DNA from 2 places in the Rhizobacter fulvus genome. Region 2 is predicted to be linked to the other one. Evidence: riboswitches for the same ligand, from Rfam matches in the RefSeq annotation. Region 2 holds a riboswitch; the other holds the start of a gene.
What was found. Region 2 has a riboswitch for cyclic di-GMP ahead of ACWH49_RS22910 (diguanylate cyclase). Riboswitches for the same ligand answer to the same signal wherever they lie in the genome.

Region 1: it holds a riboswitch for cyclic di-GMP, as region 2 does, so the genes downstream of both, ACWH49_RS03775 (GGDEF domain-containing protein) here and ACWH49_RS22910 (diguanylate cyclase) in region 2, are expected to answer to the same signal.

The regions. Positions count from the first base shown of each region.
Region 1 covers NZ_OZ224516.1:768,864-773,270, forward strand. The annotation lists gene ACWH49_RS03775 (GGDEF domain-containing protein) at 19-1,716, opposite strand; cyclic di-GMP riboswitch class I at 1,814-1,906, opposite strand; gene ACWH49_RS03780 (hypothetical protein) at 2,102-2,485, opposite strand; gene ACWH49_RS03785 (hypothetical protein) at 2,653-2,820, opposite strand; gene ACWH49_RS03790 (hypothetical protein) at 2,879-3,094, shown strand; gene ACWH49_RS03795 (hypothetical protein) at 3,091-3,357, opposite strand; gene ACWH49_RS03800 (hypothetical protein) at 3,409-3,639, opposite strand; gene ACWH49_RS03805 (hypothetical protein) at 3,662-3,877, opposite strand; gene ACWH49_RS03810 (hypothetical protein) at 3,969-4,169, shown strand; gene ACWH49_RS03815 (DUF2334 domain-containing protein) at 4,184-4,407, shown strand, end outside.
Region 2 covers NZ_OZ224516.1:4,827,390-4,831,796, reverse strand. The annotation lists gene ACWH49_RS22920 (TniQ family protein) at 1-200, shown strand, start outside; gene ACWH49_RS22915 (hypothetical protein) at 475-1,056, opposite strand; cyclic di-GMP riboswitch class I at 1,470-1,552, shown strand; gene ACWH49_RS22910 (diguanylate cyclase) at 1,739-4,407, shown strand, end outside.

The sequences.
Region 1 (4,407 bases), 4.1 Mb from region 2:
CTCGAAAGGGCAAGCGCGTCAGACCCGCGTGGGTACCCAGCGCGGGCGCGCCTTGTCCGAATACATCGAGCGGTCGCTGCGGTGCACCAGCGTCTCGACGGTGTCGTCGGCCAAGGCCTGGCTGAGCCCGATGCTCAGCGACACCGCCAGACCCGGCGAGATCGCGTCCCACTCGAACTCGGCGACGGCGTGCTGGATGCGCGCGACGATCTCGGCGGCCGTCGCCTGGTCGGCGTCGTTCAGCAGCACGATGAACTCGTCGCCGGCCAGCCGCGCGGCGATGTCGCGCTCGCGCACGCTCGTCACCAGCAGCTGCGCGACCGCCTTCAGCACGCGGTCGCCGACCTGGTGCGAGTGGCCATCGTTGACCGACTTGAAGTGATCGATGTCGATCATCGCGACCGTCAACGGCCGGAAGTCGGCGACCGCACCGGGCAGCCGATCGGCCAGCGCGAGCTCGAACGCGCGCCGGTTCGCGATGCCGGTCAGCGCGTCCTCGAGCGACCACCGTTCGAAGCGCCGCGAGGCCTCGAGCGCCTGCTCGAGGTGGCGCTCGCTCTGCCGCGCACCGAGTTGCGCCTTCACGCGCACTTCGCGACTGTGGATGCTCTCGCGGGCGATGCGGTGCTCGCGCGAGCGCAGCGCGCGCCCCTCGAGCATCGCCATGTCGGTGCGGCCCTGCAGCTCGTACACCTGCACCAGCAGCAGGTGCGCCAGGCAGGCCAGCTTCTCGTGCTCGACCGACACCGCACAGGACTTCATCTCGTTGAGCGCGACTTCCGCGCTCGCCCAGTCCCCGCGCATCCACGCGAACTCCGCCAGGCCCCAATGCACCAGCGCGTCGAGCCAGGTCACGGCGCCGCCGAGCGACCCCAGCGCGCGCTCGGCGTAGATCTGCGCGTTCTCCTCGTCGCGCTGCCAGGCCGCCCACAGCAGCTTCATCGCCAGCGAGATCGTCCGCGCCATCGGCAGCATGCCGGGCATGAACTTGAGTTCCTCGTCCGAGCGCTCGAGCTGGCGACACTCGCGCACCAGCTGGCTCATGCGCGTGAGGGCCGGCATCGCGGTCGTCTGGTAGCGCTCGTTGACGAGCCGCATCGACTCGACGAACAACTGGTTCAGCTTAGGCTGGTACGCGCTCATCGGCGGCTCGCAGCGGGCGGCCAGCAGCACCGCCGTGTCGAGCGACGCGGCGGCCTTGTCGAACATGCCACTCCAGCAGTAGGACATGCCCAGGCAGTTGAACGCCAAAACCGCCGATGCGGTTGCGCCGTCGACACCACAAAGCTGCACCGACAACAGCGCGGCCTCCAGCGATTCGTCGGTCTGGCCGAGCAGCATCGTCGCGTGCGCGAAGGTGTTGAGCGACGCGCTCTCGCCGGCGTTGTCGCCGACGCGGCGGAAGATGTCGGCCGCCCGGCGGCTCGCCTCGGTGGCGCGCCGCAAGCGCTGCGCGACGCGGTCGCAGTGGGCCAGGCAGGCCAGCGCATGGGCCTCGGCGCGCAGGTCGCCACCGGCCTTCGAGGCCAGCAGCACCGACTGCGCCAGGCCGCGCGCGGTTTGCGCCTCGCCCTGGTCGAGCGCCCGGTACGCGCTGGCGAGCGCCGGCCCGGACGAGTCGCCGGGTGCAGGGGCGCCGCGCGGGTCGCCGCCCTCGGCGGCAAGCCCATGGACGGGCCTCGGCGCGAGCGGGATCGAGACGTCGACGTCTTCCATGTCCGGCATCCGTGGGCAGGCGCATTCGGAAGGGTCGCTGCGCCGCGGACTGGGTCGACGTCAGGTCGACCACGGGCGGGCAGCAGGGCTGCGGCGCCTCGGCAGTTCCGCTGTCATGAGGCGCCGGCTGGCGCTCGAAGACCGGTGACTTTGCGACCCCGGCTTTCGCGCGGGTGAGCCTTTTCTATGGTCGATGCTAGCGCAGCCCCCGCCGCGCAGGCGTCTCGGAGCGTGTCGAACGGTTAGCAGATGGGAAACAATCCGGCCCGCCGTGCGATTTGTCACCCGAGTGCAGGCCGAAGCGGCGTCGGCGCCTGGCCCGCGATGGCGGCCGACACCGCCGCCTCGACCGGTTGAGCCGTTGGTCCGGCGACGCGTTCGATCGTCAGTTCAAAGGCCGGCCCGCCGGGCGGTCCGGCGCCTTCGACAGCGCGAGCCAGTCGCGCGCCGCGGGCTCCGAATCGAACAGGCCGATCTGCAAGCCGGCCTCCGCCGCGACATGCACGCCGAGGTCGACGATCGAGCGGCTGCGTCGGTCGGGGATCACGACGGCGATGCGCGTATCGGCCGCGAAGCCGAAGCCCGCCACCTGCTTGAACCAGCGCAGCACGCGATCGCTGGAGAGGTCACCCCGGGCTTCGACGATCGCCAGCACCGCGCGCAATTGGCGCTCCCTGGAGCGGCGCGCCACGTCTTGCCAGAACGTCGACAGCTGCCGGGCCGCGTCCGCCGACTCGGTGGGTCGTTCGCCGCCCAGGCGCACCGTCATCAGGCCATCGGCTTCGGTGGTTTCGAACGTGTAGGTCATCCGCCGTGAGGGCTCGAACGGGCGAAGGCGTGCATTGCGACGAACGCAACAATCGACACCTCGACATGGTGGACACCCGGCATGAAGGAAAGTATGCCAGCACGCACCCCGCAGCCGTCCTGAGCGGCTCAGCGCGCCGCGTTCGAAGGCACCTCGCTGCGCGAGCCGGACCGCCCCGGCGTCAGCACGACCTTGCGGCAATCCTCCTGCTTCTCGTTGAACATTTCATAGCCGCGCGCCGCATCGGTCAGGGGCATGCGGTGGCTGATGATGACCTCCGGATGCAGGTCGCCCACACCTCGGTCGCGCTTCAGCGCGGCCCGCGGATTGCCTGTCTCAGGACGGAGACATGCAATGAATGCACTCTGGCTGTTCGTGGGCGCAGTGGTCGTTTGCCTGGCCCTGATGGCGTGGCTCGAACGCCGCGACGCCCGCATCTTGAGGGACCACCTGCGGCGTCGCTTTCCGGTGCGCCTGACGAACTCGTTCTGGGGCGCACTGAACCCGAACGATGGTCACGACGTGGAAGCGGGTGCGGCGGACCCGCGCGAAAACCCGGAAGCGCGCTAACGACCGCTCGGCGCCGTGCGGGCCGCATCCGACCCCGGCATCGCTTCCGGCCGCGACGGTGTGGGCGTGCTCGCCGCGGGCGACGCCATCGAGCGCTCGCGCGTCGTTCCGCCGCCTTGATCGCCCGGTTTGCCGCAGCCCGCCGCGGCGGCCAGCAACAGCAGCACCAGCGCGGCGACAAGCGCGCGCGGCCCGCGGCGACGGCGCCGGCGTTCAGGCTGCCGACGAGCGTCCCACCGATTCGTTGCATTGACCACTGTCATCGCGTCCTCCCGTGCTTCAACCGGGACTCCACGGCAATCGGGATGCCCCGTTCACTTCTCGGTCTTCTTCGCGCCGCGAATGTTCATGGCAGCCAGACAGACCTGCAGCGCGATCAGCGCCCAGGCGCGCGCGTGCACGCCCCACGCGATCCAGAGCAGGTTGCTCAACAGGAACACCCAGAAGCCGATGTTGCGACGGCGCTCCTGCTCGGAGGCGACCAGCCACGCGGCCAGCACGGTGACGGCCATCGCCGGCCATTGGATCAGGTCGAAAGCGAACATCCGCGCGGGCAACCGGCGCGGCTCACGGCGCGTCGAGCGCGGCGCCGGGGTCTTCCTCACCGGCGGTGGATTCGGGCGGGCCTTTGCGGGGTGGCGATGGCGGTGCCGGGAGATCCGGCTCGTCGACGAATTCGGGTTCCTCGCGGTCCATCACCTCGGAGCGCGGCAACGGGCTCTGCAGCGGCGGCAGCGCGGGCGCCGATGCATCGGCGGGCTTCTGGGGATCAACGGTCGGCACGACATGCTCCTGGTCCGAGCGCGGGCGCTCCGTGCTCAGGACAGGGCAATGCCCGTGCCCGGCACGCTTGCACAGCGAAGTGCCCACGGGCATGCCTCTTGCCGCTCGGTTTCCAGTATCGAACGGAATCAAATTGGAAGGCCGACAGTTCGATGGCAGCGCCGGTGCCCGGTACGATGGGGGCCATGGCGACGATCAGTACGGCATGGGCAGCGGCGTGAGCGTCGGCTACGACAGCAGCGCCAGCGACAAATCCGGCAGCGGCGGTTCGGGCGCGACCGAAGAGACGTGACCGCAGCGCACACGGTGCCCCCTTCGACGCAGCGGGCACTGTGCGTCGTGCTGCACGACGTGGCCCCGCCGACCTGGCGCGCGTGCCAGTGGATTCTCGGCGCGTTGCGCGAGGTTGGCGATTTTCCGGTCACGCTGCTGGCGGTGCCGCGCTATCACGGCGCGCGTCGCCACAGCGGGTTCGAGCGCTGGCTGGTCGAGCGCGCTGACGGCGGCGACGAGATCGCGCTGCACGGCTA
Region 2 (4,407 bases):
AGGTTCGGTTCGGCGATTGGGCAGAGAGGTGCGGGTCGCTGGAACTGGTGACTGCCGCCGTCATTTGGTTGTTGGGCGGAAGCTTAGGCGTCGCCGCGTGGGATGCGCCATTCAGACTTGTCGACCTGTGGGTTGACCAAGCTCGGTTAGCCGAGCTCGACGCCAAAAGAGCAGCGAGTCACAAGCAGAATGCTGCGTAGGACGACGAGTCACTTGTGCCGCTATTCGAAACCATCGACTGGAGAAGGGCCTGATAGTGAGCACCAAAGTAACCATCAAATGGCGAAACCAGAGCTTCGGACGTCACGGATTTCACCTGTACGACGACGTGCTTGACAGTCTCGGCACTGACGATGAAACCGAACCCCTGTCTATCTTTGCTTGGACGGAGTTGCGGCCACGCTACAAACTCTGAACAGCGGCGGTGTCTCTGTGACTGTGGTCTTGCCGCGCGGAGTTGCTCGCGAACTCGGTCTACTGCCGACCGGACCTGGCACAAGCCGGACAGCAGATTCCGTTCGCTGACTTCGAACGAATTTTCCAATGAATCAAGGACTTCTCCCCTCGCAGCCCTTCGCCCTCGAACCGCCCCACGATAAGCCTTCCGCTCTGGGCCAAGACGATGCGCCCACCGTCGACCTCGGCCCACTCCCAGTTCGGCAAGGCGACGACGTCTTCCGTGCGCGCGTTGAAGAGCTGGTGCTCATCGAAGTAACACCCCTTACCCACCGGTTGATGCACCGTGACGTGAGCGAGCTTTCGCAGGCGCCAGTGCGTATTGATGCGTCGCTCGAACAGCGTCAGCATGCCGCCGGCGCTGTCGGGCGCCGTGTACTTCATCGTCCACCCATCGAGCCGCAGGCGCACGTAAGAGACCCCCGGGCACTCGCCGCCGTGCTGCTCGTGCCACGGATACGGCGCCGTGCGCTCAATGCCCCGTCCGTCCTTGAAAACTCCTTTTCCGTCGCTGTCGTTGACCCAGAGCTCCTTGCTCGACGCGAACGGGCCCCCACCATGCCAGCAGTCGCCCTTTGCAAGCAGCGTGAGCGCTTTCAAGTATGGAGCCTCCGAGACGGCCATCCAAGCGCCTCGCGCCCGAGAATCCCAGCGGCCATTCATGGCGAAGTAGACGCGGTGATTGCCGTCGGGCGACAGGTCGCAGCGTCGCTGGTAGATGCGTCTGTACTCCTTAGACCGAATCCGTGAAGTTCGTAGAGCGCAACTTCGCGATGATTCATCAGAACGGCAGCTAGGCCGGCAGCCTCTGGCCTTGCACGTGTTGTGTCGCGGCGCCATCACGCGCGCCAACGCGGACAACTGTCCGCGTCGCGAAACAATCCAGCCATAGAACAGCTACGGGTGACACCATCGAGCCCTGGTTGGCGTCTTCCGCTGATGCCTGACCTTGCTTCGATACGGAATACGTAGTGATTTGGCCAAGTTGAAAACCGCTACAAGTTGTAGACTGAAGGGAATCAGGGCACACCCGCGCGAAAGCCGGGGCCGCAAAGCCACCGACCAGCCCGACAGGGATGGCAGCGGGGCTGCCACCCACCTCATTTCGTGCGGACTGCACAGGAGGCGGTGTTAGTGACTATCGTTGTCACGCGGAACCGTTTCGTGTCGCGATTGCCCTCGCTCAGGAGCGCGCAGTGACACGTCTGAATTCGGTCCACCTTCCCTTCCCTCGCCGGTGTCTCGCCCCGTCCCAGGCCGCGTGCGGCTGTCGAGGCGCGCGATGAACCAACCCACCGATTGGCTACCGCCGTCAACGCCGTCAGGTTCATTCGACGAGATTGATGTGGCCTTGGCGTCTGGCGCGATACAGACTGCGCAACGCTTGGCAGAGGCGGTGGTCCGAGGTCAGGACATCGACGGCATGGTCGAGGGAGGCGCGTTGCTGCGCCTCGGGTACTGCGACTTAGCGATGTCAAAGGTTGAACGAGCCCGCCGCGGCGCCCGCCGTGCGGCGGGGCTATTTCGGGAGGCATGCGCGCTCACCGAAGAGGTCGAAGCGTTGGCGCTGTGGGCACGGGCCGCGAGCGTTCTTGGACGGAGCGTCGAGGCGGTGGAAACAGCGCTGTTGGCCACACAGTTGGTCCGCGACCTTCCTGAAGGAATCTGGACCGTTCGTGCTCACCTGAGTCTGGCCATTGCGCACAGTTGGGCGCAATCGTTCGTGCATTCCATGGCAGCGTTCGACGATGCCTTCGAGGTCGTTGCTCGGTTGGCCACACCGGGGGTGCAACTCGAACTCCATGCCGAACGCGCTTGGGTGCAGATTTTGCGCTGGGCCTTCGAACGCGAGGACGTTGGCGCGGCGACCGAGCTCTCGGATGTGGGCATGCTGTCCATAATTGCGCTCGACCCGCCCTCCGCCATTGAGTCGCTGACACCGGGTGCCGCGGCGAGTCTCCCCGACTTCGTCCGAACCGTGTGGGCACTCATGTCGTTGTGGGAAGGGTGCCGAGACGCTGCGCGTCGGATTCCGGTTCGGGCCGCCACCGAGCTGAACGCTCCGAGCACCGCGGGATGGCTGTTGGCCGCGCAATCTTGGGTTGCAGCCGAACTGGCCTACCGGGACGGTGACCTTGTCGCCGCGGGGATGCACGCCAGTCGCATGACCACTTGGGCCCGGGAGGTGGAGAACCTTCCGTTGACTGCGTTGGGCCACCGCATCGCTGGGGCCATCTACGAACATCAAGGTCGTGCGGACTTGGCTGTGATGGAGCTGCGCCGGCAACTTGCATGCGAAGGGACGATGCAAGCTCTTCATTTGGAAGGGCGAGCAGACCTGATGAAACAACTAATCGCAGCCCGTCAAGGCGCGCTGCACATCGAGGACCTGGCCGCCAAATCCATCAAGTTCGAGAAGTGGGCGCACGAAGACACACTGACGGGCATCCCGAATCTCAGACGATTCAACCAGTGCCTGAACGAGTGGTCCATCCTCGCGGCGAACACTGACAGGACGCTGTGCGTCGCATTGATTGATGTCGACCGGTTCCGTGACATCAACAACAATTTCTCGTACGAAATCGGCAATGAGGCGCTGCGCGGAATTGCCCAAGAGATGGTGGCGCACGTCCGACCTTCGGACCTTCCGGCGCGCTGGGGAGGCGATGAGTTCGCCATCCTCTTCAGGGACATCGACCTCGACGCCGCGCTCCAAATCGCGGTGCGCATCCAAGACGCGGTGCTCAAGCGGGATTGGTCCACGGTCGCGCCGGGCTTGAAGGTCAGCATCTCGGTCGGCGTCACGGCGGCACAACCCGGCGACGACAAGAACGCGCTTATCGCCCGCAGCGAACTGACGATGTACGAGCAAAAGCTCGCACGCAGACGCAAAGCGCTCGACGGTGTTGTCCAACCCGCCGTGCTCCGCAAGGTCGCGTCTTGGCTTCATTCGGCCAAGCGGGTCGTCATCTTTGTCGGTTCAGGCACCGGCGAGAGCGTCAACGCCATCGAGACCGGCAACCTGGGCGCCTGGAGCGCGACAGACCGGTTGGCTTTCGGACACGTGCAGGGCTTCCGAGAAAATCCAACCGCGTTTCGCCGTTTTTGGGCGAACTGGCGGGCTGCGAATGGCAACACCGCACCGTGTGCATTTCACACGGCGCTCGTCGCATTTTCCCGCCAGTTCCCCCAGGTCACGGTCGTCACCGAGCGAGTGGATGGAATCCTCCAGCGCGCAGGCGCCGACAACGTCGTGGAGCTCTACGGAAACGCTCATTTCGACCGATGCGATGCCTGCGGCAGCTTCCAGCAGCACTCGACGAGCAACTGCCTGTCCTGCAAGGCTTCTGCCGTGGCCATGCGTCCCGACATCGCACTGCTGGGCGCCGAATACAACTACCTCGAGTCGGCTGAGGTTGAGATGAAGTTCAAGCGAGCCGACGTGGTGCTGGTGGTCGACAGTGATGCGACCACCTACCCTGGCTCCGGCATGTTGGAAAAGGCCCGTTCCCGCGGGGGCCGAATCGTCATGTTGGGCGCGGGCGAGCGCACTCGCAGGTCAGCGGCCGACGTGCTGATTGATGCCCCGCCCGAGAGCGCGCTTATGCAACTCGGGCAAGCGCTGCAGTCCGCCGCCAGGGGCGAGACGGCCGAGGCCGAGCTCACCGACGACTGCTTCGACGTACTGTGCTTCCTGACCGGCCAGAGAACCGACAACTTCGGCTTCTCGTTTGAGCAGGCCATGACATGGAAGGATTGGGAAATCGAGCGTCACCTCGGCACGATTCCCTGGATTTTCCCTCTCACCACTGTCAGCAAAATGAATCCCGACGCGCCGATGCCGTCGCGGTCAGACTTCGAATTTTTGGCGCGTGATGAACGTGTTCGAAGCAAGGTGCACGAAGCCTACCTCCGCATGCTCGGGTTCTATGGTTTCGAGTGGCGTGATGG